DNA from 3 places in the Luteococcus sp. H91 genome. Region 1 is predicted to be linked to each of the others. Evidence: predicted binding sites of a transcription regulator. Region 1 holds the regulator's gene; each other region holds the start of a gene.
What was found. Region 1 encodes HrcA, which represses chaperone genes, less so after heat shock. Its sites were predicted from a motif close to TTGGCACTCGNNNNNNNCGAGTGCCAA; they were not measured.
Positions count from the first base shown of each region.

Region 2: groES (co-chaperone GroES) is a predicted target of HrcA. The motif match lies at 6,790-6,816, and genes of this name have one in related genera.
Region 3: groL (chaperonin GroEL) is a predicted target of HrcA. The motif match lies at 4,744-4,770, and genes of this name have one in related genera.

Region 1 covers NZ_JBCDMV010000008.1:180,704-188,500, reverse strand. Annotated here, with positions in the region: gene AAEX57_RS06135 (DUF3097 family protein) at 1-252, shown strand, start outside; gene AAEX57_RS06130 (inositol monophosphatase family protein) at 316-1,098, shown strand; gene AAEX57_RS06125 (MBL fold metallo-hydrolase) at 1,106-1,993, opposite strand; gene AAEX57_RS06120 (hypothetical protein) at 2,004-2,171, opposite strand; gene hrcA (heat-inducible transcriptional repressor HrcA) at 2,341-3,366, shown strand; gene dnaJ (molecular chaperone DnaJ) at 3,378-4,565, shown strand; gene AAEX57_RS06105 (16S rRNA (uracil(1498)-N(3))-methyltransferase) at 4,565-5,434, shown strand; gene tgt (tRNA guanosine(34) transglycosylase Tgt) at 5,434-6,690, shown strand; gene AAEX57_RS06095 (PAC2 family protein) at 6,710-7,654, shown strand; gene AAEX57_RS06090 (hypothetical protein) at 7,692-7,797, opposite strand, start outside.
Region 2 covers NZ_JBCDMV010000018.1:1,999-9,795, reverse strand. Annotated here, with positions in the region: gene AAEX57_RS09425 (amidase) at 1-1,025, shown strand, start outside; gene AAEX57_RS09420 (mannitol-1-phosphate 5-dehydrogenase) at 1,124-2,275, opposite strand; gene AAEX57_RS09415 (PTS mannitol transporter subunit IICBA) at 2,275-4,254, opposite strand; gene groL (chaperonin GroEL) at 4,592-6,193, opposite strand; gene groES (co-chaperone GroES) at 6,348-6,644, opposite strand; gene AAEX57_RS09400 (zinc metalloprotease) at 6,959-7,797, shown strand, end outside.
Region 3 covers NZ_JBCDMV010000020.1:37,284-45,080, reverse strand. Annotated here, with positions in the region: gene AAEX57_RS10715 (FAD-dependent oxidoreductase) at 1-1,718, opposite strand, end outside; gene AAEX57_RS10710 (rhodanese-like domain-containing protein) at 1,806-2,114, shown strand; tRNA gene AAEX57_RS10705 (tRNA-Thr) at 2,124-2,199, opposite strand; gene manA (mannose-6-phosphate isomerase, class I) at 2,292-3,452, opposite strand; gene AAEX57_RS10695 (DUF3263 domain-containing protein) at 3,578-3,853, shown strand; gene AAEX57_RS10690 (CsbD family protein) at 3,960-4,154, shown strand; gene AAEX57_RS10685 (hypothetical protein) at 4,233-4,676, opposite strand; gene groL (chaperonin GroEL) at 4,891-6,516, shown strand; gene AAEX57_RS10675 (acyltransferase) at 6,637-7,677, shown strand; gene AAEX57_RS10670 (hypothetical protein) at 7,687-7,797, shown strand, end outside.

The DNA of each region.
Region 1 (7,797 bases):
GACGTCTGGCAGGCGATCAAGCCCGAGCGCGTCGGCTTGAAGAAGTGGCCCGAGATCCCGATGGACGTCGACTGGAAGAAGGGCACGCTGGCGGCACTGAACCTCCCGCACCAGGACCAGAAGGACGTCGCCCAGGCCTGGCAGGCGATCCTCGCCCGGGTGAGCAGTTTTCGAGACCTGGAACCCAGCTTCAACACCGAGGTGGAGAAGCTGATCGACTTCGTCACCCAGGACCACATCGAACAGATTTGATCAGACGGGCGGTGTGGCTCGCCCCGCGATGCACTCTTGGGCCCCACTGCATAGGCTGTTGGCATGGTGACTACGCAGGATGTGCTCGAGCTGATGCAGCGAGTGGCCGCGGAGGTGATCACCCCGCGTTTCCGCGCGCTGGCGGCTGGCGAGGTGGAGCAGAAGAAGCCGGGCGACTACGTCACCATTGCCGATCGCGAATCCGAGGTGCTGCTCACCCGGGAGCTGCGACGGATGTTCCCCGACGCGCTCGTGGTGGGCGAGGAGGCCTGCTTCAACCAGCCCGAGTTGGAATACACCCTGGCCGGGGCGGCGCATGGGTTCACCGTCGATCCGGTGGACGGCACCAAGAACTTCGTCGCCGGCAGCCCGGACCATGCGGTGATGATCGCGGAAGTCGTCAATGGTGAGCAGACCCGCGGCTGGATCTGGCAGCCCGAGCACGAAGTGTCGTTCGTCGCGGAGAAGGGTGCCGGGGTGGAGCGAAATGGCGAGCGGCTGGTACGCAACCCCCTTCCCGAGCTGCCCGTCGGGGCCACCAGCAAGCACCGTCGGCATGGTTTCGATGGTGAAGGTGTGCTGGCTCCGGTGGAGCGCTCCGCCTGGTGCTGCGGGATCGACTACCCCAAGCTGCTCACCGGCGAGCTGGACTACCTGGTCTACAGCCAGGTGCATCCGTGGGACCACCTGCCCGGCACCCTGATGGTGCGTGAGATCGGTGGTGCGGCCCGACGCTGGGGCGGCGTCGACTACACCCCCGACTGGCCCGGCCCGGGGCTGCTCAGCGCCGCGACACCGGAGCTGTGGGATCAGGTGCAGTCCGTCTGGGGAGAACCGGATCTGTGAACCGGGGTCAGTTGACCAGCGGGAGGAACTTGCTCTTGGTCACGCCCTTGGCCTCCAGCGTCCGGTAGAGCCAGGGGAGCGCATTGGCGACGGCCTGCGGTGCGAATGGCCAGTCCACCTGACGCTCACCATTCAGGTCGGCGATCACCTCGTCCATGCTCATCCCGTTCTTGACACAGTCCTCGGCGGCGGACCAGAGCTTGGAGATCGCGGCCCGCTGGTTGGTCACTTCTTCCAGCGTGGCGACCGCCCCGTGGCCGGGGATGAACAGCGCATCCTCGCGGGCATTCTTCACCACCCCGTCGATCGCCTGCGGCCAGCTGTCGACGTGCGAATCCGGCCCCACCATCGGATCCGACGAGGTCTCGATCATGTCGCCGGTGAAGACGATCCGGGCGTCAGGGATCTGTACGAAGAGGTCGGAATCGCTGTGCCCCGGGCCCAGATGGACCAGCTCCACCACGCGGTCGCCCAGATCGATGGCGTGCAGGAAGCTGATCGGCGTGCCGGGGGCCACCAGCTCCGACGGCTCGAAACCCAGATCTCGTCGGATCACGTCGGGATCGACGTCGGGATCATTGCTGCCGTCCAGGTGCGCGGCCAGGTTCTCGTGGCCGATGCTGACCACCTCCGGCGCCTGGGCGTGCACACCGGCCAAGCCGTAGAAGTGGTCGAAATGCGCGTGGGTGACGACGACGTGGGTGACGGGCCGCCCGGCCAGGGCCTCGGCAGAGGCGGCCAGCTCATGGCCCTGGGCGGGGGAGGAGCCACAATCCACCAGCAGCACTCCGGCTTCGCCGATCACCAGGCCGGCGTTGACGGCGGCGGGTTGCAATTGCGCCACGTAGACGTTGTCACGGACAGGCTGCCAGTCACCGATCGAGAATTCACGCATGCGCCCGAGCCTAGCGCCGGGCGTCGAGCGTGTTCACTGTCGGTGCTGCCAGCAGAAGCTTGTCAGTGGTCACCAGGGTTGGTCCCTCCGTGGCTGCCTGGGCACAGATGAGACGGTCGAAGGGATCTGTGTGATCGGGCTGCACCGCGTCGATCTGCCGAGCGAAGGTGGTGGCCACGGGCAGCTCCTGCAGGCCGGAGGACTCCAGTGGTGCGAAGAAGGCCGGGGTGACGGTCAGCCGCCCCAGCGACGCCTTGAAGCGTCTGGGTTGGGGCTGGGGTGTTCCGGGCGCGTATGCTGGCACTCGCTCCGGGTGAGTGCCAAGATTTCGACGTGAGGAGGGGATGATGCTCGACGATCGCAAGATGGACGTGCTCAAGGCCATCGTCACCGACTATGTGTCCAGCAAGGAACCCGTCGGCTCCAAGGCCTTGGTGGAACGCCACCAGCTCAATGTCTCCCCGGCCACCGTCCGCAATGACATGGCCGTGCTGGAGGAGGAGGGCTACATCACCCAGCCGCACACCAGCGCCGGGCGCATCCCCACCGACAAGGGCTATCGGCTCTTCGTTGACCGATTGGCGACGGTCAAGCCGCTCTCGCCGGCGGAGAAGCGGGCCATCCAGACCTTCATGGCCGGCGCGCTGGACCTGGACGACATCGTCACCCGCACCGTCCGGATCCTGGCGCAGATCACCCAGCAGGTGGCGATCGTGCAGTACCCGATCAGCTCGTCGGCGCAGGTGCGCCACATCGAGCTGGTCAGTCTCACCTCGGATCGCGTACTGGTGATCCTGATCAATTCCACCGGGCGGGTGGACCAGCGCTCCGTGGAGCTGCCGATGCACTCCGAGGAGTCGCTCGCGGAGCTGCGGGGCAGGCTCAATGCGGCCGTCGTCGGGCTGACCCCGGCGCAGGGTGCCGATCGGCTGGCCAGCCTGCTGGCGGAACTGCCGCCCACCATCGCCCGCACCTCGGCGAACACCCTGGTGGCGACGGTGCTGGAGATGCTGGCCGATGACCCGTCGACCCGTGTTGCCGTGGCCGGAGTGCCCAACCTGAGCCGCTTCGGTGACCAGTTCGAGACCACCGTCCGCCCCGTGCTGGAGGCCCTGGAGGAGCAGGTGGTGCTGCTGCACCTGCTGGGTGAGGCCAGCACCGGCCTGGCCGGTGACGTCACGGTACGGATCGGTCAGGAGAATCCCTACGAGCGGCTCCAGTCGACATCGTTGGTGGCCAGTGCCTACGGTTCCCCTGACGAGTCGTGGGCCAGTCTGGGAATCGTTGGACCCACCCGAATGGACTACCCCTCAACCATGGCCTCGGTACGCGCCGTGGCCCGCTATGTTGGCCGCTTCCTGGCAGAAGGATGACTTTCACACCCATGAGTTCTGACTACTACGAGATTCTCGGCGTCGATCGTGATGCCACGCCCGAGCAGATCAAGAAGGCCTATCGCCGGATGGCGATGAAGATGCACCCCGACGTCAGCAATGAGCCCGACGCCGACGAGAAGTTCAAGCAGGTGCAGGAGGCCTATGAGGTGCTCTCCGATCCCCAGAAGAAGTCGATCTTCGACCGCGGCGGCGACCCGATGGGCGGTGGCTTCGGCGGCATGGGCGGTGGTGGCTTCGGTGGCTTCCCCGGTGGCGGTGGTTTCGGCGGTGGCTTCGACTTCACCAATCTGGTGGACGCGATGTTCGGCCAGCAGGCCCAGCGTGGCCCGCGTTCCCGGGTACGTCGCGGCCAGGATGCCCTTGTCCGGCAGAGCCTGACCCTGGCGGAGGCTGCCTTCGGTGTCACCAAGCCGTTGAACGTGGAGACCGCCGTGGTCTGCCCCAAGTGCACCGGCTCCGGTGCTGCCGAGGGTGCCGAGCCCGTCACCTGCGGCACCTGCAATGGCCATGGCGAGATCACCCAGATCCAGCGCTCCTTCCTGGGCGACATCCGCACCTCCCAGCCCTGCCCGAACTGCCGTGGCTACGGCAATGTGATCCCGCATCCCTGTGGAGAATGCTCCGGTGAGGGCCGGGTGCGCTCCAGCCGCACCCTGAACGTCAAGATCCCCGCCGGCGTCAGCACCGGCAACCGGATCCACCTGGAGAGCCAGGGCGAGGTCGGCCCCGGCGGCGGGCCCGCTGGCGACCTGTACGTCGAGCTGGTGGTGGCCAACCACGAGGTCTTCAAGCGCGACGGCGAGAACCTGGAGATGGTGCTGCGCGTGCCCATGACCGCCGCCGCTCTGGGCACCAAGCTGACCGTCGACACTCTGGAGGCCGAGCGGGAGGACAGCGAGGAGGCGGAGCGCACCTTGGAGGTGGAGATCCCGGCTGGCACCCAGAGCGGCACCCGGGTGGCCGTGACCGGGCGTGGCATCCCGCGCCTGCGTGGCAATGGCCGAGGCGATCTTGGGATCACCTTCGTCGTGCAGACCCCCACCAAGATCGACTCCCACCAGCGCGACCTGCTCCAGCAGCTGGCCGAGGCGCGCGGCGAGACGCAGGTGACCGCTCAGGTGCACAAGGGCAAGCAGGGCGTTTTCGACCGGCTCAAGGAAGCCTTCGGGGCCTGATGAGCGACGCGCTCTTCCTGACCGAGCTCGACGACGTCGTCGTGGGTGCCCGGGTTGCGGTCACCGGCGACGAGGGCCGCCATGCCGCCGTCGTGAAGCGGATCGAGCTGGGGGAGTCCGTCCTGCTGGCTGACGGGACCGGCCGGGCCGTGCGCGGGCCGGTGGTGGAGCTCTCCAAGCAGGGGATCATCGTCCAGGTGGCCGAACTGCTGGCCGCCACCCCGCAGCCCTACCGCTGGATCGGGGTGCAGGCGCTGGCCAAGGGAGACCGCTCCGACCTGGCCGTGGAAACCATGACCGAACTGGGCATCGACGAGGTGCTGGCCTGGCAGGCCAGCCGTTCGATCGTCCGCTGGAGTGCTGAGAAGAGCGTGAAGGGCCTTGTCAAATGGTCCTCGACGGCGCGTGAGGCCGCGAAGCAGTCCCGCCGCTTTCGCATCCCCGACGTGGGTTTTGTCAGCACCAAGCAGCTCGTCGCCCGGATCGAAGCGGCCGGGCTGGCGCTGGTACTGCACGAGGCGGCCACCCAGCACATCAGCGAGATTCGGCTGCCCAACCCAACCACGATCCCCGAGCAGGACCCAACCCCGAACCCCGAGCCTGTCGAGGGGCCCTCGCCTGCTGAAGGGACGGAGGTGCTGTTCATCATCGGCCCGGAGGGTGGGATCAGCCCCGAAGAGCTGGCCGCCTTCGAGGCCGCCGGCGCCCAGACCGTGCTGGTCAGCGACGGAGTGCTGCGCACGTCCACAGCGGGGGTGGTCGCGCTGGCCCAACTGCAGTTGCTGGCGAGGACGCAGCACCTGACCAAGGTCCCCGAGCAGTACCCAACCACGGTCCCCGAGCCCGTCGAGGGGGCGGAACAGAGCTGATGACTGACTTCTCCTTCACCCCGCGAACCGTGTTGGACAACGGGATTGGCCGCACCGGCACCATCCACACCCCGCACGGCGAGATCCAGACCCCGGCCTTCATCGCCGTCGGCACCAAGGCCACGGTCAAGGCCGTCCTGCCCGAATCCATCAAGGAACTCGGCGCCCAGGCGGTGCTGGCCAATGCCTACCACCTCTACCTGCAGCCCGGCAGCGACCTGATCGACGAGGCCGGTGGGTTGGGCCGTTTCATGAACTGGGGAGGCCCCACCTTCACCGATTCCGGCGGCTTCCAGGTGATGAGCCTGGGCTCCGGCTTCAAGAAGGTGATCGAGATGGACGCCAAACGCGCGGAGGCGGATCATGCCGTCGCTCCCGGCAAGGAGCGGCTGGCCCACGTCGACGACGACGGCGTGACGTTCAAGAGTCACCTGGACGGCTCGAAGCATCGTTTCACCCCGGAGGTGAGCATGCGGGTGCAGCACCAGATCGGTGCCGACATCATGTTCGCCTTCGACGAGCTGACCCACCTGCACAATTCCCGCGGCTACCAGGAGGAGGCGCTGGAGCGCACCCGTCGCTGGGCCGAACGCTGCCTGGCCGAGCATCGGCGGCTCACCGACGAGCGGGCCGGCAAGCCCTACCAGGCGCTCTTCGGTGTGATCCAGGGCGCCCAGTACGAGGATCTGCGGCGCAAGGCCTGCCGAGACCTGGGCTCGATGGAGATCGAGGGGCAGAGCTTCGATGGCTTCGGCTACGGCGGTGCGCTGGAGAAGGAGAACCTGGGCACCATCTGCGGCTGGATGAGCGAGGAGTTGCCCTTTGACAAGCCCCGTCACCTGTTGGGGATCAGCGAGCCGGATGACTTCTTCGCCGCCGTCGCGGCTGGCGCCGACACCTTCGACTGCGTCAATCCGTCGCGGGTGGCCCGCAATTCGGCCATCTACACCGCCGACGGGCGCTACAACCTGACCACCGCCCGCAACCGGCGTGCCTTCGTGCCACTGGAGGACGGCTGCGACTGCTACACCTGCCAGCACTACACCCGCGCCTACCTGCACCACTTGTTCAAGGCGAAGGAGATGCTGGCGTCCACGCTGGCCACCATCCACAATGAGCGCTTCACGGTGCGCCTGGTGGATTCGATCCGCCAGGCGATGGACGATGGTGACTTCGAGGCCTGTCGTGAGCACTTCCTCGGCCGCTTCTACGGGAATTCTGGGGCCCCTCGCGGCGTTGAGAACGCAACTGACTAGCTGCAATGGAGATGGTGTGATGAAGGACCCCCGGGAGCTCTACCAACTGTCGGGTGCGCCCAGCTATGGCGCACCGGCGCTGATTGCGCTGTCCGGTTTCATGGACGCCGGTCAGGCCGCGCAGATGGCCGCCCAGCACCTGGTGGATACCCGTCCCAGCCGGATCATCGCCCGCTTTGACGTCGACCAGCTGGTGGACCACCGCTCGCGCCGGCCGATCATCACCTTCGACAAGGACCACTACACCGACTACCAGCCGATGGAACTGGTGGTGCGGGTGGTCACCGACGACGCGGGCAAGGACTTCCTGCTGTTCACCGGCCCCGAGCCGGACTACCAGTGGGAGCGTTTCTGCGCCGCGGTGTCGATCCTGTTCGGGGAGCTGGGCACCACCCTGGCCGTCGGGCTGCACGGCATCCCCTGGGGCGCGCCGCACACCCGGCCGGTGGGGTTGACGGCGCACTCGGTGGATCCGTCGCTGATCACCGGCTATGCCGCGATGCATGACAAGATCCAGCTGCCCACCTCGGTGGAGGCGCTGCTGGAGGTGCGGCTGCCCGAGGCCCACATCCGCACCGTCGGTTTCTCCGTGCACGTGCCGCACTACCTGGCCGGCGCCGAGTTCCCGGCCGGATCGGTCCGCCTGCTGGATTCCGCTGCCGATGCCGCGGAGCTGGCCCTGGCCGTGCCGGATCTGCGCAGCGCCGCCGACGAGTACCTGCGTGAGATCGACGCGCTGGTGGCGCAGAACCCGGAGAATGCCGAGGCCATCGGCCAGATGGAGGCCGCCTATGACCAGGCGACCCAGGGCCGGGAGCTGAATGGGCCGGCGCCGCAGCCGGAGGTGGACGAATCCCAGCTGCCCAGCGGCGACGACCTGGCCGCCGAGTTCGAGCAGTACCTCAAGGATTCGGACAAGGGCGACGGCAAGGGCAAGGAAGGCGGCTTCGGCACCATCGGCTGATCCGCCGACCAGCGGCGGCTTGTCCGAGCGCGGACGGTCAGTGCTTCAGCGGGAGCACGTAGACCATCAGCACCGCGGCGGTGGCCACGGCCGCCAGCCCGACGAAGATCAGCCCGGCCGCCCAGACCATGCGGGTGTCGTGG
Region 2 (7,797 bases), on a different contig from region 1:
AATTCGGGCAGTTCCCGTTCACCGAGTCCGATCGTTTCGGGATGACCCTCAACCCGTGGGATCCGACGCGAAGCACCGGCGGGTCCAGCGGCGGCTCCGCATCGGCCGTTGCCTCCGGGATGGTGCCGGTGGCGATCGGCGGCGACGGCGGCGGCTCGATCCGAATCCCGGCGGCCTGCTGCGGACTCTTCGGTCACAAGGGGACGCGCGGCCTGGTCTCCCCCAGCCCGGCAGTTGACTTCTGGGGAATGCTGGCGCTCTCCGGCCCGCTGACCCGTGAGGTGGCCGACTCCGCTCTGGTGCACCAGGTGATCGACGGCAACGAGCCGGCCGACGTCCACCAGTTGCCCGAGCGCCCCACCGGCCTGGTCACGGCCGCGAGCACCCCGCCCGGCTCCCTACGCATCCGGTGGACCAGCCAGTCGCCCGGCCCCGTACTGGTGGACGCCCGGGTGGCACGCGCCGTCGAGGGCTTCGTTGAACGGCTGCCGCAGTGGGGCCACCACGTCGCGCCGCTGGCTGGGCGGCTGCCCAATCACACCACTGCCTTCCTGCCGATGATGCTCGCGGGTATCGCCGAGGAGGCCGAGGCCGTTGAGCACCCCGAACGGCTGGAGCGGTTGACCAGGGTGGCGGCCGCCCGGGGACGGTTGCCGGGGCACTCCGGCCGCCTGCGACGCGCAGAGCAGGCTGCCCCGCGCCTGGCCGAGCGGGTGGATGAGTTGTTCGGCGATGCCGACCTGCTGGTGATGCCCACCATGGCCTGCCCCACGCCCGAGCTCGGTCAACTGAACGGCGTCGGCTGGGCGCGGGCGATCTGGCGCTCGGTGCCGTTGAGCGCCTGCACCTCGCTGTTCAATGTGACTGGCCATCCGGCGGCGTCGCTGCCCGTCGCCTCCGCACCCGATGGGCTGCCGATCGGGGTGCAGGTGGTCGCTCGTCGCGGCCGCGACGAGCTCATCTTCGCGCTGGCCGGGCAGGCCGAACGAGAGCTGGGCTGGCGGCAGGCTGATGCCCAGCCCTGACCGCCCGGCCCCGGGCGGCCGGAACACGACGACGGCCGCCCCTCGGTGAGGGACGGCCGTCGTGGCTTCGACAAGCTCAGCCACTGTTGGTGATGTGCTCAGTCGGCGTTGCGCTGGGCCCGGGCCGCGGTGACGACCTCCACCAGCTGCGCGAACAGCGGGTGCGAGGCGTCCAGCTCGGTGAAGGCGGTCACGGCAGCCTCGGGGGCGTTGTCCGCCAGGATCTGGCCGACCTGCACCGCCTCCGGATCCTCCTTGACGTCGAAGAGCATGGCGCCGAGCATGGCGGCCTGCAGGGCCTTCGACTCCATCCCGCGCTCGGCGAGCTCGGCGGCGGGGCCGACGAAACGCTCGTGGCGCGACAGCTTGCGCAGCGGGGAACGGCCGACGCGGGTCACCGTGTCGGGCAGCTCCGGGTTGGCGAAGCGCTTGAGGATCTTCTGCACGTAGGCTTCCTGCACCTCGGGCTCGAAGCCGTACTTGGCCACCAGCAGGCTCTTGGTCTCCTGCAGCACCGCGTAGATCTTGTCCTTCAGCTCCGGCTGGGCCAGCACGTCGGAGATCTTCTCGATGCCCGCGCCGTAGCCGAAGTAGGCGGTGGCGGCGTGGCCGGTGTTGACCGTGAACAGCTTGCGCTCGATGTAGGGCGCCAGGCTCTCCACCCAGGTGGCGCCGGGGATCTCGGGCTTGTTGCCCTCGAAGGCCGGCTCCTCGATCGCCCACTCGTAGTAGGGCTCGACGTTGACGTCCAGGCCCATCCCCTCGGGCTGGTTGGGGACGATCCGGTCGACGGCGGTGTTGGCGAAGATCGCCTTGGTCTCCACGTCGGCCGGGTTGTCGCCCAGGATGAAGCCCTTGAGCCCGTCGGTGGCGTTGATGGCATTCTCACAGGCCATCACCGCCACCATCGGGGCGTCGGCCGGACGGGCGTCGATGCCGGCGCGGATGGCGGGGGCGATGAACTTGAGGATGTTCGGGCCCACCGCGCAGGTCACCACGTCGGCCTCGGCGATCGCCGCGGTCAGCGCCTCGGCCTCGGTCTTGGAATTGATCGCCTTGAAGCCGCTGATCACGTGCTCCTGGCCGCCCTCGCCCACCTCGTGCACGGTGTAGCTCTCGGCCGCCTTGAGCTGGTCGATCAACGCGTCGGCGACGTCGGCGAAGGTCAATTCATAGCCGCCCTCGTTCAGCAGCAGGCCGACGAAGCCGCGGCCGATGTTGCCGGCACCGAAGTGCACTGCCTTCTTCATCAGGAATTGACCTTTCCGAGGATCGCGGCCACTTCGTCAGCGGAGCTGGCGTTCTCCAGGGCCTGCACGGACTCGTTGTTGGAGAAGATCTTGGCGAGCTTGCCCAGGATCTGCAGGTGCTCCTTGTTCTTGCCGGCGATGCCGACGACGAACTTGACCTGGTTGCCATTCCAGTCCAGCGGCTGGTCCAGACGGATGAAGCTCATCGCGGAGCTCTTGATGTGCTCCTTGGCGTCATTGGTGCCGTGCGGGATGGCCAGGAAGTTGCCCATGTAGGTGCTGACCGACTCCTCACGCTTGTGCATCGCGTCGACGTAGGCGCCGTCCACGGCACCGCGGGCCACCAGCAGCTGACCGGCCTGGGTGATGGCATCGCCCTTGTCCACGGCGTGCGCGCCGAGCTGGATGCTCTCGGTGCTCAGGATGTCGGCCGCGGGGGCCTCGTCCTGGGCAGCGGCGGCACCGGTCACGGCGGCGGCAGCCACCGGGGCGGCCGGGGCGGCGGAGCCGGAACGCTGGGTGCGGATCATCTCCACGACCTCCTCGTAGCGAGGCGAGTTCATGAAGTTGTCGACGGTCAGCACGGTGGCGCTGGGAACCTTCGGGATGGCGCGCGGGGCCAGGGTCTCCTGGGTCACGACGATGTCATAGACGTCCTTGAGGTTCGCGATGGCCTCATTGGTGACCTTCACGTCGCCGTAGCCGGCGTCCTTGATCTTGTTGCGGAGCACCGAGGCGCCCATTGCGGAGGAACCCATGCCGGCGTCGCAGGCGAAGACGATGTTCTTGATTTCGCCCGTGGGGGCGACGAGGTTGCCGGCCACCGAGGACTTCTTGCCCTTCATGGCCTCCATCTCGGCGGTGGCCTTGGCCAGGTCGCCGTCGCTGGACTTGTCCATCTTGAGGATCACGGCAGCCACCAGGAAGGAGACCACGGTGGCCAGCAGGATGGCGATCCAGACCTTGGCAATGTCACCGCCGGCCATGGCGGAGATGGCGATCACCGAACCGGGAGCGGCGGGGCCCTTCAGGCCTGCACCGAGCAGCATGTTGGTGGCAACGCCGGTGGCGCCGCCCAGGATGGTGGCCAGCAGCAGGGCGGGCTTCATCAGGATGTAGGGGAAGTAGATCTCGTGGATACCACCGAGGAAGTGGATCAGCGCGGCACCGGGGGCCGAGGCCTTGGCGGCACCCTTGCCGAAGAGCATGTAGGCCAGCAGCACACCGAAGCCGGGGCCGGGGTTCGCCTCGAGCAGGAAGAGGATCGACTTGCCGGTCTGGCTGACCATGTCGAGGCCCAGCGGGGTGAGCACACCGTGGTTGATCGCATTGTTCAGGAAGAGCACCTTCGCGGGCTCGATCAGCACCGAGGCGACAGGCAGCAGGTTGTTGCGCACCAGCACGCCGACGACCGAACCGAGGGCGGACATCACCGCATGCACCACGGGGCTGAGCAGGTACAGACCGCCGATCGCGAGGATCATGCCCCAGATGCCGGCGGAGAAGTTGTTGACCAGCATCTCGAAGCCGGCCTTGATCTTGCCCTCCCACAACTGGTCGAGCTTCTTCATGGTCCAGCCGCCGAGCGGACCCATCACCATGGCGCCCAGGAACATCGGGCTGCCGGGCACACCAGCGATGACGCCCATGGTGGCGATGGCGCCGATCACGCCGCCGCGGGTCTTGTTGTCGTAGGCCATCTTGCCGCCCTGGAAGGCGATCAGCAGGGGCAGCAGGTAGGTGATGGAGGGGCCGACGATGCCGGGATTGGCCACCGCGACGCCGTTGATCAGGGTTTCACCGAAACCGCCGATCCGGCCGATCGGGAAGGGGCCTTTCTCAATGAACAGGGCGGTGATCAGGCCCCACGCGATGAGGGCGCCGATATTGGGCATGATCATGCCCGAGAGGAAGGTGCCGAAGCGCTGTACGTGCGCCTGGGCCTGCTTGGCCGCCGAGGGGGCCGCGGGAGTGGACATAGGGTCTCTTTCGTCGGGCGCCGGAACGCCGCTGTTACCGAGGCTTGAACGTTCCACTCGCCCGGGGAGCCGACGGCGGCTTCTCCGGATGGGTTGGGCACCTGTCGTCGATGCGCCAACGCACGGACCACTCAGGCAGGGTAAAAACAGTTCTCGCCGCTGCTCATGGTAAGCCATCACTTCCCCAGGGCCGCTGCGGAACCCACACAACGGCTCCGGCGGCGTGTCGGCCCGGCAGTGCCCAGGAACTCCTGGCCGGAGAGCCCCGGAAATGCACTGCGCCCGCCCGGAAGACCGGGCGGGCGCAGTGGTCAAGCAGCAGTACTCACACGGGTGCTCAGTGCTGGTGGGCGTCCTCGTCGGACTCCTCCGGCTTGTCCACCACCAGGGTCTCGGTGGTGAGCAGCAGCGCCGCGATGGACGCCGCATTGGCCAGGGCGGAGCGGGTGACCTTGACCGGGTCGATCACGCCGGCCTCGACCAGATTGACATACTCGCCGGTGCGGCCGTTGTAGCCATTGCCGGGCTCCAGCTCGGCGACCTTGCTGACGATCACGTAACCGGGCTCGCCACCATTCTCGGCGATCCAGCGCAGCGGCTCGACGACGGCCTTCTTGACGATCTGGACGCCGGCCCTCTCGTCGCCCTCCAGGCCGAGACCGTCCTCCAGCACGCGGGCGGCGTGCACCAGGGCGGAGCCGCCACCGGCGACGATGCCCTCCTCGATGGCCGCGCGAGTAGCGGAAACGGCGTCCTCGATGCGGTGCTTGGTCTCCTTCAGCTCCACCTCGGTGGCGGCGCCGACGCGGATCACGCAGACACCACCGGCCAGCTTGGCAACCCGCTCCTGCAGCTTCTCGCGGTCCCAGTCGGAGTCGGAACGCTCGATCTCGGCGTGCAGCTGCGCGACGCGCGCCTGCACCTCGTCGGACTCACCGGCACCGTCGACGATGGTGGTGTTGTCCTTGCTGACCACGACACGGCGGGCGCGGCCCAGCACCTCCAGGCCAACCTGGTCCAGCTTGAGGCCGACCTCGGGGGCAACCACCTGGCCGCCGGTGAGGATCGCGATGTCCTCCAGCATGGCCTTGCGACGGTCACCGAAGGCCGGGGCCTTGACGGCGACGCTGGTGAAGGTGCCGCGGATCTTGTTGACCACCAGGGTGGACAGAGCCTCGCCGTCGACGTCCTCGGCCACGATGAACAGGGTGCCCTTGGCGCCGATGACCTTCTCCAGTAGGGGAAGCAGGTCATTCATCGAGCTGATCTTGCCCGAGTGGATCAGGATGTAGGGGTCGTCCAGGACGGCCTCCATCCGATCGGCGTCGGTGACCATGTACGGGGACAGGTAGCCCTTGTCGAACTGCATGCCCTCGGTGAACTCCAGCTCGGTGCCGAAGGTCTGGGACTCGTCGACGGTGATCACGCCGTCCTTGCCTACCTTGTCGAAGGCGTCGGCGATCAGCTTGCCGATCACCTCGTCGCGGGAGCTGATGGTGGCCACGGCGGCCATGTCCTCGGTGGTCTCGATCGGCTTGGCGACCTTCTTCAGCTCGGCCTCGACGGCGGCGACGGCCTGCTCGATGCCGCGCTTCAGACCGACGGGGTTGGAACCGGAGGCGACGGCCTTGAGGCCCTCGTGCACCAGCGCCTGGGCCAGCACGGTGGCGGTGGTGGTGCCATCACCGGCGACGTCATTGGTCTTGGTGGCGACTTCCTTGGCGAGCTGCGCGCCGAGGTTCTCGTAGGGGTCGTCCAGCTCCACCTCACGGGCGACGGTCACGCCGTCGTTGGTGATGGTGGGGGCGCCCCACTTCTTGTCGAGCACGACGTAGCGGCCCTTCGGGCCGAGGGTCACCTTGACGGTGTTGGCGAGGGTGTCGACGCCACGCTCGAGCGAGCGGCGGGCCTCCTCGTCGAACTGCAAAATCTTGGGCATTCAATACTCCTGGGGAGTTGAAGAGATGTGGTTCGCGCGCGGCCGGCACGGTCGCCGGCCGCGCGCGAAGAGATTTCCTTACTCGGATCGCAGCGAGCTTGCGAGCGAGGCGCGATCCGAGCGCGGGGGATCGAGGGGGTCGCCCCCCTCGCGGTCACTTGGTGACAATCGCGAGGATGTCGCGAGCGTTCAGGAGCAGGTACTCCTGGCCGTCGTACTTGACCTCGGTGCCGCCGTACTTGCTGAAGACGACGACGTCACCCTCGGCGACGTCCATCGGGACACGAACGCCCTTGTCGTCGAAGCGGCCGGGACCGGTCGCAACGACCTTGCCCTCCTGCGGCTTCTCCTTGGCGGTGTCGGGGATCACCAGGCCCGAGGCGGTGGTCTGCTCTGCTTCCAGCGGCTGGACGAGGACGCGGTCCTCGAGCGGCTTGATCGTGGTTGCCACGTCAAACCCCTTTCTGACTAGTAGCGCCGATGATTCGGCGTCGATCTTCAAGGTCATGTGGAGCAGCCGGGGCGTCGTCGCGGGTGCCGCCGACGGCTGTTGGCACTCACACATGGCGAGTGCCAAGAACCAAGTTATACCGACGCTGGCACTCCTTCAAGCCGAGTGCTAGCGAACCCGCTCATGATGCCAGCCCTCGCGATGTTTGGTAGGGAATCCCAGAAATTCGCTGAATCCCTGTACGGAAAGGGATTGGTGGCCCTAGCGTGACCGCCACCCGCCCCACTCGGGGCCGTCGGAAAGGACCCACTCCCATGGCTTCTGCTCGAACTGCCCGCGCCTTGCTGCCTCTCGCCTCGCTTGGCCTGGTGACCTTCGGCGCGTCGCCCGTCGCCTCCGCTCCGGCCGCGGCACCCGTCGCCAGCCCAGCCAGCACCTGCTACCAGCCCGCCAGTGCGGCTCGCGGCGCCAAGGATCCGCACGACTTCACCGCGGAGCAAACCCGCGGCCGCGAGACCAAGTTCAAGACCGACATGAAGAACAAGCTGGGCACCACCGATGTTGGCACCGCCGCCGATCTGGTGAGCGGCACCGCCTCGGCCGTCATCCCGGTGTACGTGCACGTGATCAACGACGGAACCGCCGCCACCAATGTCAGCGATGCGGTGATCGCACGCCAGCTCCAGGTGCTGAATGCGGCCTATGCCGGCAGCAACAGCGGCGCCCTGGCCGGCTCCGGCTTCTCCTTCAGCCTGGTGAAGACCAATCGGATCACCAAGTCCACCTGGGCCAACAAGGTCTCCCCCGGCTCCCGGGTGGAGAAACAGATCAAGGCCAGCCGGGTGGGTGACGCCAAGACACTCAACATCTGGATCACCGGGTTGGGCAGCTCGGGCGGTCAGCTCTTTGGCTGGGCCACCTTCCCGTCGGACTACGCCAGGAACCCGGGGATGGACGGGCTGATGATCGACCGTCGCACCCTGGAGGGCCAGCCCGGAGCCTTCCCCGGCTACAGCGAGGGTGACACCGCCACCCACGAGATTGGCCACTGGATGGGCCTGTACCACACCTTCCAGGGCGGTTGTGCGGGTGGCGACGAGGTGGCCGACACCGCCGCGGAGGCCAGCCCGGCGTCGGGCTGCCCGACCGGTCG
Region 3 (7,797 bases), on a different contig from region 1:
GCCTGTGGCTGGCTCGGCTGGCTGGCGGTGGGCTGGGTGAAGACGCTCAGATCCACCGGCGCGTCCTGCTCCCCGCGCTCCGGTGTGGACCACGCGCGGTAGGTGGTGCTGCCGCCGGACAGGAAGGCGACATCGGTGAAGCCGCGCTGCACCAGGATCCGGTGCGCCAGATAACTGCGGAAACCGACCGCGCACAGCAGCCGGACGGGCTGGTTGCGGTCCCAACCGTCCAGTTCCTCGCGGATCCGGCCGAGCGGAATGTTCTGGGAGCCGTCGAGGTGCCAGACGTCGAATTCGGTGGGTTCGCGGACGTCGACCACCCGGCACCCGGTCAGGTCCGCGTCCGGGTACCAGAGCTTGGCGTCGCCCCGGATCACATTGCTGGCCAGGAATCCGGCCATGTTCACCGGATCCTTCGCGGAGCCATAGGGCGGGGCATAGCTGAGTTCCAGCTTCTCCAGGTCGAAGACGGTGCCGCCGAAGCGCAGGGCGGTGGCGATCACGTCGATCCGCTTCTCGACGCCGTCGAAGCCGGCGCACTGCGCGCCCAGCAGCTTGCCGTCGGTGGGGGAGAAGAGCAGCTTGAGGTGCATCGGCGAGGTGCCGGGGTAGTAACCGGCGTGCCCGGTGGGGTGCGCATGCACCGTCCAGAAGGGGATCCCGGCCTGGGCGAGCTGGCGGCTGTTGGCACCGGTGGCCGCCACCGTCATGGCGAAGAGCTTGACCACCGAAGTGCCTTGGGTGGAGTCATAGCTGGTCTCGCGGCCGCAGATGTTCTCCGCCGCGACGCGACCCTGCCGATTGGCGGGCCCGGCCAGGGCGATCACGTGACTGTCGGGCAGCACGGTGTGCCGGCTCTCCACCACGTCACCCGCGGCCCAGACATGCTCGACGGTGGTGCGCTGGTGCTCGTCGACGACGATGCCACCCCGCGGGCCGATCTGGGCGCCGGCGGCGACAGCCAGCTCGGTCAGCGGCTTCACCCCGATGGCCAGCACCACCAGGTCCGCCTCCAGGGTGGAGCCGTCGCCCAGGCTGGCGACGATCCGCTGGCCCTGTTGCGCGAAGCCGGTGACGGCGGTGCCAAGGTGCAGCTTGATGCCGTGGGTGCGCAGGACCTGCTCTGCATTGGCGGCGATCTCGTGGTCCACCGGCGGCAGGATCTGCGGCGCCATCTCCACCACGTGCACCTCGGCGCCCCGCTCGCGCAGATTCTCCGCGGCCTCCAGACCGATGAAGCCGGCGCCCACCACCAGGGCGCGCAGGCCCGCGGGGTCACGATCCACCCGCTGCTTGATCCGGTCCATGTCGCCGAGGCTGCGCAGCACGTGGATGCCCGGCAGGTCGGCGCCGGGAACCGGCGGAATGACCGCCCGAGCGCCCATGCACAGCCCCAGCTCGTCGTAGTTCTCCTGGTACTCCCGGCCGGAATCCAGGTCCCGGACGGTCACGGTGCGGTTCGGGGCGTCGACGTCGACCACTTCCTGGCGAAGGCGAACGTCCAGGTTGAGGCTCTCCCGCAGGCTCTCGGGGGTCTGCAGCAGCAGCCGATCGCGATCGGTGATCACCTCGCCGATGTGGTAGGGCAGGCCGCAGTTGGCGAAGGACACATGGTGGGAGCGTTCGAGGACGACGATCTCGGCATGCTCGTCGAGCCTGCGGGCCCGGGCTGCCAGGGACATTCCGGCGGCGACGCCACCGACGACGACGAGTTTCATGGGCTTTCCTTCCACGTGGGAGTGCAGCTCCCACGATACCCAGTGGGGTATGTGAATGCCACTTGGCCCGACCGGCACAATGGAGGCATGGACGAAACCCTGCCGCAGACCACGCCCGACGAGCTGGCCGACGACGCCGTGATCCTGGACGTGCGTGCCCAGGCCCAGTGGGCCGAGGGGCACGCCCCCGGCGCGGTCCACATTCCGCTCGACCAGCTGGTGGCCCGGCTGATCGACCTGCCCGTCACCGAGGGGCCGTTGCCGGTCACCTGCGGTGGTGGCAGCAAGGCGAAGAAGGCCACGACCCTGCTGCGCGAGCATGGCATCGATGCCGTGGAACTGGCTGGTGGGATGCGTGGCTGGAAGGCGGCCGGGCGCCCGCTGGTGCAGGACTGACCCCGGTGATGGAGCCCCAGACAGGAGTCGAACCCGCGACATCCTCTTTACAAGAGAGGCGCTCTACCTACTGAGCTACTGGGGCGTGTCGCCCCAGGATCGTGCTGATGCTGGGCCGACCGGTCAATTGTGCCGGTGGGGCGCTGCTTGGACAAGCCGCGCCCAGCTTTGGGGGCGTCAGATGCCGGGGGCCGCCAGGAAGGCCGTCGCCTGGCCGCTGACCGTGGCGTGCTCGCCGGCCGGCAGGAAGGCGGCCTTGCCCTTGCCCAGCTCCATCCCGTTGGCGTCGCGCAAGCTGCCGTCGATCACCAGCAGGATGCGGCCGGTGTCGCTGGCGGGCAGCGAGACCTCGAGGTCGCCGGTCAACTCCAGCTGCCACAGGGCGAATTCCGGGGCAGGGGTGGGGTAGCGCAGCAGCCCGGGGGCCTCCTCGACGGCGCGCACCAACTCCACGGGGGCGGCGTCGAAGTCCACCACGGAGACCAGCGCGTCGACATCGATGTGCTTGGGGGTCAGTCCCCCGCGCAGCACATTGTCCGAATTGGCCATGATCTCGATGCCGGTGCCCTTGAGGTAGGCGTGCAGGTTGCCAGCGGGCAGGAAGACGCCTTCGCCGGGCTGCATGGTGAAGCGGTTCATCATCAGCGCGGCCAGGATCGAGGCGTCGCCCGGGTAGAACTCGTCGAGCATCACCGCGGTGCGGCAGAAATCGCCAAAGGGGCCCTCGTCGTCCACGTGCTGCACGCACTTGGCGGCCACCGCATTGACCAGGTCGCGACGCTCGTCGCTCTGGCCCAGGGCATCCAGGAAGACCTCGGCCAGGCCGGCCGAGCCGCCCCGCAGCCGCAGCGGTGCCACCATCTGGTCCACCTCGGGGATCTCCAGCGCCTCGAACAGGTCGGCGGTCTGCTGGGGGTCGCGGAAACCGCACAGCGCGTCGAAGGGGGTCAGCGCGAGCATCAGCTCCGGCTTGGGCCAGTCGTCCTTGTAGGTCCGGGTCGGGTCGTCGAGCGGGACGCCGTCGGCATTCTCCTGCGCGAAGCCCACCTCGGCCTGCTCGCGTGACGGGTGCACCTGCAGCGAGAGCGGGCGGTTGGCGGCCAGCACCTTGAGCAGGTAGGGCAGTCGGGGGCCGAACTGCCGCACGCTGGCCTCGCCCACGATCTGTGGCTGGCGCTCGATCAGCTCCGCCAGGTTGTCATCGCCCACCGTCGACGGTGCGCTGGCGTGCGCTCCCAGCCAGTACTCGGCCTGCGGCTCGCCGGTCTGGGGGAAGCCAAGGGTCTCCGGGATCGAGGTGGTCGATCCCCACGCATAGTTCTGGATGGCTCCCGACATCGGCTGCATTGTCTGGTTCCCCTTGGCTCGACGGTTGGAGTGCGCACCCCAGTCTGTCAGGTTTCGGGTCACTCGATCGACGCGCCTCCCCGATCGGTGGGGCGGCCGTACCTAGAATCGAGCGCATGTCTGAAGCCGTGCGTCACGATGACCTGCCCGCACTGGGGGAGAGCCAGGCCGCCATCCTGGACTTCGAACGCAGCTGGACGGGCAGCCGCAGCCTGCGCGAGCAGGAGATCCGGGCCCGCTTCGACCTCTCGATGCCGCGTTACTACCAGCTGTTGAACCAGATCATCGACGAGCCGGCGGCGCTGCAGCACGACCCGTTGCTGGTCAGGCGACTGCGTCGGTTGCGGGAGAATCGCCAGCAGGCGCGCTCCGCGGCTCGGCTGCCGCGCTGATCCGTCGTTCGCTGGGGGCGGAAGTGCTGGTCTGGGGTGCTGCGGGGGTCTAGCGTCGAGAGCACCATCCCGGGAGCTGCCGGGGTCCAAATCAAGGAGTGTGCCCATGGGAATCGCGGACAAGTTCGAGAACGCCAAGGACCAGGTCGTCGGCAAGGTCAAGGAGACCGCTGGCGACGCCACCGACAACGAGCAGCTCCAGACTGAGGGCGCAGCCCAGCAGTTCGACGGTGAGGTTGGCCAGAAGGTTGAGCAGGGCAAGGACAAGTTCAACGATGCGGTCAACGACCTGAAGAACTGATCAGGTCCCAGCTGTTCCGGACGCCCGTCGCCTCGCGCGGCGGGCGTTCTGCATGCTCGGGCGCAGTCGGGAGCGGGGTCATTCCCGATCGCGATAGCCGCCGTCCACCAGGTCGGCCTGGCATTCGAAGAAGTTGCCCGTCGCCAGATCCCGGTGTCGCACCAGGGACCAAGCGGCCATCACGCCATAGAGCGGCAGGAAGGGCAGCCCGGCGCACATCGTCCACTGCCAGGCGTGGCTCTCCTCGTGCTCCAGCAGCCCGGGGCGACGCGCGAAGAGCGCGTCGATGTCCTCATGGTGGGTGGCGATCACGTTGCCGATGGTGAAGGCGCCGCCATTGGGGTAGCTCGGGCGATAGCCGTCGGCAAACCACAGGCCGCGTGGGCCGCGGCGCACCCGCGCCCGGCCGGCCACCGCGACGGCCAGGCCCAGCGGGGTGCTCAGGTTCAACCAGTTCCCGGCATTGCGCACCAGAATCATGCGACGCGAGGCGGGCAGCCGCGCGGGGGAGGGCTTGGTCATGAGTTCATTGTGCCTCCGAGGGGTGCCGGGGCTTTGCACTCGCTTGTGTCGAGTGCTAAACATGGACTTGGCACTCGGCCTGATCGAGTGCCAAACAGTGAGGTTCAGGTGAGGCTCGAAGGAGCCGTCCGTCGCGGGCATCGAGAACCTCCACCCAGACACCTGACAGAACCGGGGCTCCAAGCCCCCGACGCGGGAGGACTCCCGAAAGACCATGGCAAAGCTGATCGAATTCAACATCGAGGCCCGCCGCGGGCTCGAGCGTGGCATGAACACGCTGGCGGACGCGGTCAAGGTCACCCTCGGCCCCAAGGGCCGCAATGTCGTCCTGGAGAAGAAGTGGGGCGCCCCCACCATCACCAATGACGGCGTGTCCATCGCCAAGGAGATCGAGCTCGAGGATCCCTTCGAGAAGATCGGTGCGGAGCTCGTCAAGGAGGTCGCCAAGAAGACCGACGACGTCGCGGGCGACGGCACCACCACCGCCACCGTGCTGGCCCAGGCAATGGTCCGTGAGGGCCTGCGCAATGTCACCGCCGGCGCCAACCCGATGAGCCTGAAGAAGGGCATCGAGGCCGCCGTCAAGGCCATCAGCGAAGAGCTGGGCACCATGGCGATCGACGTCGAGACCAAGGAGCAGATTGCCGCCACCGCGTCGATCTCCGCCGCTGACACCACCGTCGGCGAGATCATCGCCGAGGCGATGGACAAGGTCGGCAAGGAAGGCGTCATCACCGTCGAGGAGTCCAACACCTTCGGGCTCGACCTCGAGCTGACCGAGGGCATGCGCTTCGACAAGGGCTACATCAGCCCCTACTTCGTCACCGACACCGAGGCGATGGTGGCGGAGCTGGAGAACCCCTACGTCCTGCTGGTCGACGGCAAGGTCTCCTCGCTCAAGGAGCTGCTGCCGGTGCTGGAGAAGGTGATGCAGTCCAGCCGTCCGCTGCTGGTCATCGCCGAGGACACCGACGGCGAGGCCCTGGCCGGCCTGATCGTCAACAAGATCCGTGGCACCTTCAAGTCGGTTGCCGTCAAGGCCCCCGGCTTCGGTGACCGTCGCAAGGCCATGCTGGCCGACATCGCCATCCTCACCGGTGGCACCGTCATCAGCCAGGAGGTCGGCCTCTCGCTGGAGGCCGCCACCCTGGAGCTGCTGGGCCAGGCCCGCAGCGTCCGCATCACCAAGGACGAGACGATCATCGTCGACGGCGCCGGCGATGCCGACCAGATCGCCGGTCGGGTCTCGCAGATCCGCAAGGAGATCGAGAACTCGGACTCCGACTACGACCGCGAGAAGCTGCAGGAGCGCCTCGCCAAGCTGGCCGGCGGCGTTGCCGTGATCAAGGTCGGCGCGGCCACCGAGGTGGAGCTCAAGGAGCGCAAGCACCGCATCGAGGACGCCGTCCGCAATGCCAAGGCCGCGGTCGAGGAGGGCATCGTCCCAGGCGGTGGCGTGGCGCTGATCCAGGCCGCCAAGAACGTCAAGCTCGACGGCTTGGAAGGCGACGAGCTCACCGGCGCCCAGATCGTGCTGCAGGCCGCCCAGGCCCCGCTGCGCCAGATCGCGCTGAACGCCGGCCTCGAGGGTGGCGTCATCGCGGAGAAGGTGGCCAACCTGCCCGTCGGTGAGGGCCTGAACGCCGCCACCGGCGAGTACGTGAAGATGGTTGAGTCGGGCATCATCGACCCGGCCAAGGTGACCCGCTCTGCCCTGCAGAACGCGGCCTCCATCGCGGCCCTCTTCCTCACCACCGAGGCCGTCATCGCCGACAAGCCGGAGAAGGCTCCCGCCATGCCCGGCGGCGCCGACGGCGGCATGGGTGGCATGGACTTCTGATCCATCCACCACGACGAATCACCACGAGGGCGGTTCCCCACCGGGGAGCCGCCCTCGTGCGGCGTTGACACAGGGTAGGTTGTCGTGCCGGAGCCCCCGCCCACAACCCTCGGAGCCACCATGACGTCTGTCCCCCGGGACACCCGGGTCGCCTACCTGGATCTGCTGCGTTGCGCGGCGGCGGTGGCCGTCGTCCTGCTGCACGCGGCGGCGCTCTGCTGGGCCAAGGTGCCGCTGCGCGGCGCCTCCTGGGTGGGGTTGGCCCTGCTGGACTCGGCGGTGCGATGGAGTGTGCCCGTCTTCTTCATGATCACTGGCGCCCTCTTCCTCACCCGGTCCGCACCCGTGACCCCCAGAGCGATGCTGAGGGGGTCGTTGCCCCGGCTAGCCAGCGCCTTCATCTTCTGGGCCATGGTCTACCGGCTCTTCGCTGCGTTCGAGAAGGGGCGGGAGCCCACCGTGCTGACCGTCATCAGGGAAATGCCTCGTGGCTACTACCACCTGTGGTTCCTGCCCGTGATGATGGGCATCTACCTGCTGATGCCCGTGCTCTGGCACATCTTCCAGAACCGTGTGCTGGCCCGGTATCTGGTGGTGCTGTGGCTGGTGATGGTCCTGTTGAAGGCGACGGAGAAGTTCGATCCGACGCTGGTCCTCTCCGGGATGGCGGATCGGGTTCTCGGCCCGGAGCTGGCGGGTTACGCACCCTTCGTCCTGCTGGGGGCGCTGGTCGCCAGCTCGTCACGGCGCGTTCCCCGGTGGCTGCTGCCGATGGCTCTGGTCGGATCCATCAGCATCGTCTTCCTGCTCACCGTGCGCCTGTCCTGGGCAAGAGGAGTGCCCGACGGCTACTGGTTTGCCTACCTCACCCCGGCGGTGGTCATCAGCGGGGTCGCGGTCTTCGCCCTTGCCCGCAGCCAGGAGCAGCGCTTGCAGCGTCGACAACGCCTCCAGGCCGCATTGGCCTGGTTCGGGGCCCGCACCCTCGGGATCTACCTGGTGCATCCCCTGGTGCTCGGCCTGGCCACCAAGTACTCGATTATCCCGATCGAGCCCATGGTCCCCCGAGTGCTGGCGCTGTGGCTGATGGCGCTGGCGGTCTCGTTGCTGGCGACGATCCTGATCCGGCAGATTCCCTGGCTCGGCGCGCGGTTGGTCTAGGGTTCGCACATGTCCGAACGCAGAACCCAGTGGTATGTCAGGGCGACCTTCCTGACCGTCTGGTGCTACTGGCTCATCCTCTGGCGGGTTCCGGTCTGGTCGCAGGATGACCTGCACTTT